Regions from separate parts of the Amycolatopsis umgeniensis genome, predicted to be linked through region 3. Evidence: riboswitches for the same ligand, from Rfam matches in the RefSeq annotation. Region 3 holds a riboswitch; each other region holds the start of a gene.
What was found. A riboswitch is a leader RNA that binds a small molecule or an ion and turns the genes downstream of it on or off. The one in region 3 is predicted to bind cobalamin.
Positions count from the first base shown of each region.

Region 1: it holds a riboswitch for cobalamin, as region 3 does, so the genes downstream of both, HDA45_RS01250 (CoA-acylating methylmalonate-semialdehyde dehydrogenase) here and metE (5-methyltetrahydropteroyltriglutamate--homocysteine S-methyltransferase) in region 3, are expected to answer to the same signal.
Region 2: it holds a riboswitch for cobalamin, as region 3 does, so the genes downstream of both, HDA45_RS05635 (prenyltransferase/squalene oxidase repeat-containing protein) here and metE (5-methyltetrahydropteroyltriglutamate--homocysteine S-methyltransferase) in region 3, are expected to answer to the same signal.

Region 1 is NZ_JACHMX010000001.1:287,375-289,630, forward strand. It holds gene HDA45_RS01245 (short-chain fatty acyl-CoA regulator family protein) at 1-455, shown strand, start outside; cobalamin riboswitch at 618-803, shown strand; gene HDA45_RS01250 (CoA-acylating methylmalonate-semialdehyde dehydrogenase) at 963-2,256, shown strand, end outside.
Region 2 is NZ_JACHMX010000001.1:1,338,211-1,340,466, forward strand. It holds gene HDA45_RS05630 (prenyltransferase/squalene oxidase repeat-containing protein) at 1-998, opposite strand, end outside; cobalamin riboswitch at 1,070-1,211, opposite strand; cobalamin riboswitch at 1,293-1,418, shown strand; gene HDA45_RS05635 (prenyltransferase/squalene oxidase repeat-containing protein) at 1,454-2,256, shown strand, end outside.
Region 3 is NZ_JACHMX010000001.1:7,783,490-7,785,745, forward strand. It holds gene metE (5-methyltetrahydropteroyltriglutamate--homocysteine S-methyltransferase) at 1-934, opposite strand, end outside; cobalamin riboswitch at 1,037-1,259, opposite strand; gene HDA45_RS36325 (ribonucleotide-diphosphate reductase subunit beta) at 1,489-2,256, opposite strand, start outside.

The DNA of each region.
Region 1 (2,256 bases), 7.5 Mb from region 3:
CGTTCTCCTTCGTACGGGTCGATCGTGCGGGCAACATCTCGAAACGCCAGTCCGCCACCGGGTTCCATTTCTCGCGCATCGGCGGCTCGTGTCCACTGTGGATCGTCTACGAGGCATTCAGTTCGCCGGGCCGGATCCTCACCCAGATCGCCGAACTCCCGGACGGCAAGAAGTACTTCTGGCTCGCCCGCACCGTTTCCCGCGCGGCGGGCGGGCACGGCGATCCCGGCAAGACGTTCGCGATCGGGCTCGGCTGCGAACTCCGGCACGCACGGCGACTCGTGTACTCCGACGGGCTGGCGCTCGGCACCGGCGCGGCCGTCACCCCGATCGGGATGGGGTGCAAGGTCTGCGAACGACCCGCGTGCCCCCAGCGCGCCTTCCCCGCGATCGGGAAACCGATGCGGGTGGACGAGCATTCGTCCAGCCTGCTGCCCTACCCGCCACTCTCGTGAGTGGCGGTTTATCGAGGAGAACGGCAAACCTGGCGTGTTCGTGGCCAGGGCTGGAGGTTCAGCCAGTGTGAGGCGAGGTGTCGCTCGTCGGCCCCGCTCCCACACACCACCACTCACGAGACCCATCGCGCACCTGAGGCGTACGCCACACCCTCGACATAGTCGGACTTCCTACTTTATGGTGTCCACAGGTCTGCGGTGCAGGGAAGCCGGTGAAAATCCGGTGCGGTCCCGCCACTGTGACCGGGGAGCGGCGCTCCTGCAGAGAAGGCCACTGGCGCGAGCCGGGAAGGCCGGAGCCGCCGCGGATCCGGGAGCCAGGATACCGGCCGCAGACGTGTCGTGTTCGTCCACGAGGATGGAGCTGAACGCATGCGGATTCTTCCTGCCTGCGCGAAAGTCGCCGACCCGCCACCACCCCGGCGGTAAGTCGTCCGTACTCCCCTGCCCGGCCGCCGATCGTGGTCACGGGCGGCTCCGTCCTGCGCACTTTCGGAAAGGGCATCCATGAGCACCGAACTCAGTCACTTCGTCGGCGGCAAGCCGGTGGCGGGAACGTCCGGCCGGTTCGCCGACGTCTTCGACCCCAGCACCGGCGCCGTCCAGGCCCGTGTCCCACTCGCCTCGGCCACCGAGGTCGCCGCGGTCGTCGCCGACGCGGCGCAGGCCCAGCTCGAGTGGGCCCGCTGGAACCCGCAGAAGCGGGCCCGGGTGCTGATGAAGTTCGTCGACCTCGTCCGCGCCGAAGAAGACTCCCTCGCCCGCCTGCTCTCTTCAGAACACGGCAAAACCGTCCCCGACGCGCGGGGTGACATCCAGCGCGGTCTCGAAGTGGTCGAGTTCGCCATCGGCATCCCGCACCTGCTCAAAGGCGAGTACAGCGACAGCGCGGGCACCGGCATCGACGTCTACTCGATGCGGCAGCCGCTCGGCGTGGTCGCGGGCATCACCCCGTTCAACTTCCCCGCGATGATCCCGCTCTGGAAGGCCGCCCCGGCGATCGCCTGCGGGAACTCCTTCGTGCTCAAACCGTCCGAACGCGACCCCTCGGTCCCGCTGCGGCTGGCCGAACTCTTCCTCGAAGCCGGCTTGCCGCCGGGCGTGTTCAACGTGGTCAACGGCGACAAGGAAGCCGTCGACGCGCTGCTCACCGATCCTCGCGTCGAGGCCATCGGTTTCGTCGGCTCGTCGTCGATCGCCGAGTACATCTACACGACCGCGGCCGCGCACGGAAAGCGCGCGCAGTGCTTCGGCGGCGCCAAGAACCACATGATCGTGATGCCGGACGCCGACCTCGACCAGGTCGTCGACGCACTGATCGGCGCCGGGTACGGCTCCGCGGGCGAACGCTGCATGGCGATCTCGGTGGCCGTCCCGGTCGGCGAGGCCACCGCCGACGCGCTGGCCGCCCGGCTGACCGAGCGCGTCAAGACGCTCAAGATCGGTGCCTCGCTCGACGAAACCGCCGACTTCGGGCCGCTGGTCACCGCCGAGGCCGTCCAGCGCGTCCGCGACTACATCGACATCGGCGTCGCCGAAGGGGCGAAACTGCTGGTCGACGGTCGCGGGACCACTGTGGACGGTCACGAGAACGGTTTCTTCCTCGGCGGCTGCCTGTTCGACCACGTCACCGCCGACATGCGGATCTACCGCGAGGAGATCTTCGGCCCGGTGCTGTCGATCGTGCGCGCGGCCGACTACGAGGAAGCGCTGCGCCTGCCCAGTGAACACGAGTACGGCAACGGCGTCGCGATCTTCACCCGCGACGGTGACACGGCCCGCGACTTCACCTCGCGGGTGA
Region 2 (2,256 bases), 6.4 Mb from region 3:
GATTTGAGGAACCGCACGCCCTTGTCGACCGCCTCGTCGGCGCCGCCCGCGTCGGCGAGCGCCTGGACGATCAGGCCGGTGCTGTTGGTGTTCGGGGCTTCGGTGCCGACGCCGCCGCCCCAGCCACCACCGGCGTTCTGGTTCGCGGTGAGCCAGGAGACGGTCTTGGCGATCGGGGCGTCGAGTCCGCCCGCGCCCGCCTTCCGCGCGGCCAGCATCGCCGAAAGCGCGAGGCCGGTGGTGTCACCGTCGGACGGGGACTGGTCGATCGTCTTGCCCTCGTCGCACGAGGAGATCTTGTAGCCGTTCGACGTGACGTGATCGCCGGTCTCGGTCGTCTTGATGTAGCCGAAGAAGATGCGGAAGTAGCCCTCGGAGCACTGCTGGGTCAGTAGCTTGTCGATGGCGAGCTGGTCATTCTCACCCGCCGCGGCGAGCCCGATGACGCCGAGCGACTGGCCGAACATGTTCGCGTTGTTGCTCACGGAGTCGGCGAGGTCGGGGTTCTTCGAGTAGTCGCTGATCCGGCCCTTGTCCGGGCCTTTGCGCATGATCGCGGCCTTGGTCTCGGCGACCATGTCGTAGCCGTCGAAGTTCCGCGGGTCGTGGCCGGAGGCCTGCGCGGCGACCAGCGTCTTGGCCGCGGCGCCGCCGACGATGACCTGGTCGTAGCCTGCGCCGGGGACGAGGCCGTCCCAGGTGAAGTAGTCGGTGGCGTGGCCCTGCTCGTCGAGGAACTTCACGATCGGCTCGGCCTTCGCACCCTCGCCCGAGGCGTACATCGAGAGCAGCACGTCGATCATCAGGCCGTGGTCGGGCAGTTCGCCGCCGTTGGGGTTCTCGAGCGTGCCGTCCGGCTTCAGCTTCGTCGCGAGCCAGCGAGAGTTCGCCTTCGCCGCGTCGGGATCGTTCGCGGCCGTCGCCGTCCCGGTGAGCAGGGCGGCGACCACGCCGACACTGACGGCGAACGCCGATGCGGCCAAGTACCCGCGGCGCATGGCTCCTCCTTGCGGCATGGCGGAGGACAGGCGCGGGGGCGCCGGAGTCACCCCTGTTGATCGCGACAGTGGTTCGTTCATCCACCCGTGCGGTACCCCGGCTCGCCCTGGTGAAGGGCCCACGGTTGCGCGACAGCGCCGGATTTCGACCGGCTTCCCCGTCACGGGCGGCGTTGTTCAGTTGTCGAGCCCGCCGAGGTTAACACCCGATCACTCGCGACAGGCACCGCTGACCAGGTCGGTTGCCAGGATCACATCGAGAGTCGCGCCCGGCGGTACCCCGGCGCTTGACCGGGATGAGACTCTTCGGATCGTCAATCAGCGCGGTCGTGGGGGAAGTCCGGTGAGAGTCCGGCGCTGTCCCGCAACGGTATGCCCTTTCGGGCGAGCCCGGTCACCCACGTCGCGCGGTGTCACCACCGACTCCTGTCGTGGAAATGCGGGAAAGGGTTCTCATGAGACGTTTGGTCCTCGCTGTCGCCATGCTGTGCGGCATCGGACTGGTCGCCGCTCCGGCGGCGACCGCGGCCACCCACAACAAGGCGGACGCCGCCGCGGGCTGGCTCGCCAGGCAGATGACCGACGGGGAAAGGTTCGAGGCCGACTTCGGCGGCCAGAAGTTCCCCGACCAGGGCTTGACGATCGACGCGATCTTCGCGTTCGCCGCGGCCGGGGTGTCGGACACGAACGCCGGCAAGGCGATCACGTGGCTGGCGAAGCCGGAGATCACCACGGGTTACGTCGGCAGCGGCACCGAGGCCTACGCGGGCGCGCACGCCAAACTGCTGCTGGCCGCGCAGATCCGGGGCAAGAACCCGGCGTCGTTCGGCGGCGTCGACCTCAAGGCGGGACTGCTCTCGCTGCTCACGCCGTCCGGCCGGTTCTCCGACCGGTCCGAGTACGGCGACTACTCGAACGCCTTCACCCAGTCGCTCGCCCTGCTGGCGCTGGACCGCACACCCACCGGCGCCCCCACCTCGGCCGTGACGTTCCTCGCGGGCACCCAGTGCGCGGACGGCGGTTTCCCGCTGAACTTCGGGGAAGCGACGTGCGCGAGCGACGTCGACTCGACCGCGATGGTCGTGCAGGCCTTGCGCGCCACCGGTGACGCGGTGAACGCCGGCGAGGGCACTTCCTGGCTGGTCACCAAGCAGCACGCGAACGGCGGCTTCGGCGTCGGCACGAACGCGCCGAACTCCAACAGCACCGGCCTCGCCGCCGAAGCGCTGGCGGGCCACCGTCCCGCCGCCGCGGTCAA
Region 3 (2,256 bases):
CCGCCCGGCTGAGCGCGCGGGTCGGGTCGGTGCGCCAGACGTTGCGTCCGTCGACGACACCGGCCAAGACCTCCTTGTCGCGCAAGGCGGGCTCGGCCGCGACGGCGTCCACAAAGGACTCATCGGTGACGAGGTCGACGGCGAGGGCGTCGATCGGGGAGCGGGCGAGGACACCCAGTCCACGACCGAGGCCGCCGAAGTACCCGGCGACCAGGATCTTCGGGCGCGCGGTCTCCTTCGCGAGCCGGTGGTAGGCGCGGATGAGCGCGTTGAGCTCCGGCTCGGTGCGGTCCCCGGCGAAGGCGGGCTCGTCGAACTGGACCCACTCGACGCCTTCGTCGTGCAGGCGGCGCAGCAGTTCGACGTAGCCGTCGAGGAGGTTGTCGAGCAGGTCCAGGGGGCGGAAGCCCTCAGGAGCGGTCTCGGTGGCCTTCGCGAGCAGCAAGAACGTCACCGGGCCCACGAGCACCGGCCGGGTCTCGACGCCGATCGCGCGGGCTTCGCGGTATTCGTCGAGCGGCTTGGAACCGGCGACCGAGAACGCGGTGTCCGGCCCGAGTTCGGGGACGATGTAGTGGTAGTTCGTGTCGAACCACTTCGTCATCTCCATCGCCGGCGCGTCCTGCACCCCGCGAGCGGCGGCGAAGTAGGTGTCGAGCGGCGTGAGACCGAGCTTCGTGAAGCGCTCCGGAAACGCTCCGAACAGCTCGGCGGTGTCGAGCACCTGGTCGTAGTGGGAGAACGTGTTGGAGGGGACGGAATCCAGGCCCGCGTCCTTGAGCTCACGCCAGGCCCGCGTGCGCAGCGCACGGCCGGTCTCCAGCAACGCGGTCTCGTCGATCTTGCCCGCCCAATAGCGTTCGAGTGAACGCTTGAGCTCCCTGTCCGGTCCGATCCGGGGGTAGCCCAGCACAGTGGTGCCGATTTCGGTCACAGCTCTCTCCTCGCGAGCTTGTCGTCAAAGCCCGGAGCGCGCGCAGGAGTGACCGCGTTTTCGGTCGTGCCCATCCCACGAGGCCCGGACTCACGCACGCCGTCGACGCGCGCACCACGGGCAGGTCTTCGGACTCGTGGGCGACTCGCTCGCTCCTACCGGCCGTCGCTTCCCGGGGCGCCATGCCCCAGTGCTTTACCGTGTCTCGCACGGTGACGGCTTTCGTTCCCACATACCGCTGCGGGGCAGTCCCGGATTCACACCGGGTTCCCTGTTACCTCGACCGGCCTGGGGGGCCGGGCGAACCAGTAGCGCCCCGAAGCGTACCCAGGCGCGCTACTGCCCCGCTGGACATGTGATGAACCGGACGACATACGTGATCAAACGGCGAACTCGCGTGATCAGATGGCGAACTCGCGTGATCAGAGACGGGACGCGCGTGTCTGGAGACGGAACACGCCGGGCGGAAGTCCGCCCGGCGTGTTCCGTGTTCGATCACGTGAGTTCCGTGTCCAGACACGCGAGTTACGTGTCTGATCACGCGAGATGCGGGGTCAGTCCCAGTCGAGGGCGCCACCGGACTGGTACTCGATGACGCGGGTCTCGAAGAAGTTCTTCTCCTTCTTGAGGTCCATCGCCTCCGACATCCACGGGAACGGGTTCTCCGTCTCGCCGAAGATCGGCTGGAGACCGATCTGCTGCGCCCGACGGTCGGTGATGAAGTGCATGTACTGCTCGATCAGCTCGGCCGACAGCCCGAGCATGCCGCGCGGCATGGTGTCGCGGGCGTAGGAGACCTCGAGCTCGCACGCCTCGGTCAGCATGCCGCGGATCTCGGCCTGGAACTCTTCGGTCCACAGGTGCGGGTTCTCGATCTTGATCTGGTTGATGCAGTCGATGCCGAAGTTCAGGTGGATCGACTCGTCGCGCAGGATGTACTGGTACTGCTCGGCGATGCCGATCATCTTGTTCCGGCGGCCGAGCGACAGGATCTGCGCGAAGCCGGTGTAGAACCACATGCCCTCGAAGATCACGTAGAACGCGACCAGGTCACGCAGGAAGTTCTGGTCGGCCTCGGGGGTGCCGGTCTCGAAGTCCGGGTTCTCCAGGTTCTGCGTGTACTTCAGCGCCCACGCGTCCTTCTCCGAGATGGAGGGGACCTCGCGGTACATGTTGAACAGCTCGCCCTCGACCAGGCCGAGGCTCTCGCAGATGTACTGGAAGGTGTGCGTGTGCACGGCCTCCTCGAACGCCTGGCGCAGCAGGTACTGGCGGCATTCGGGGTTGGTGATCTGCCGGTACACCGCGAGCACGATGTTGTT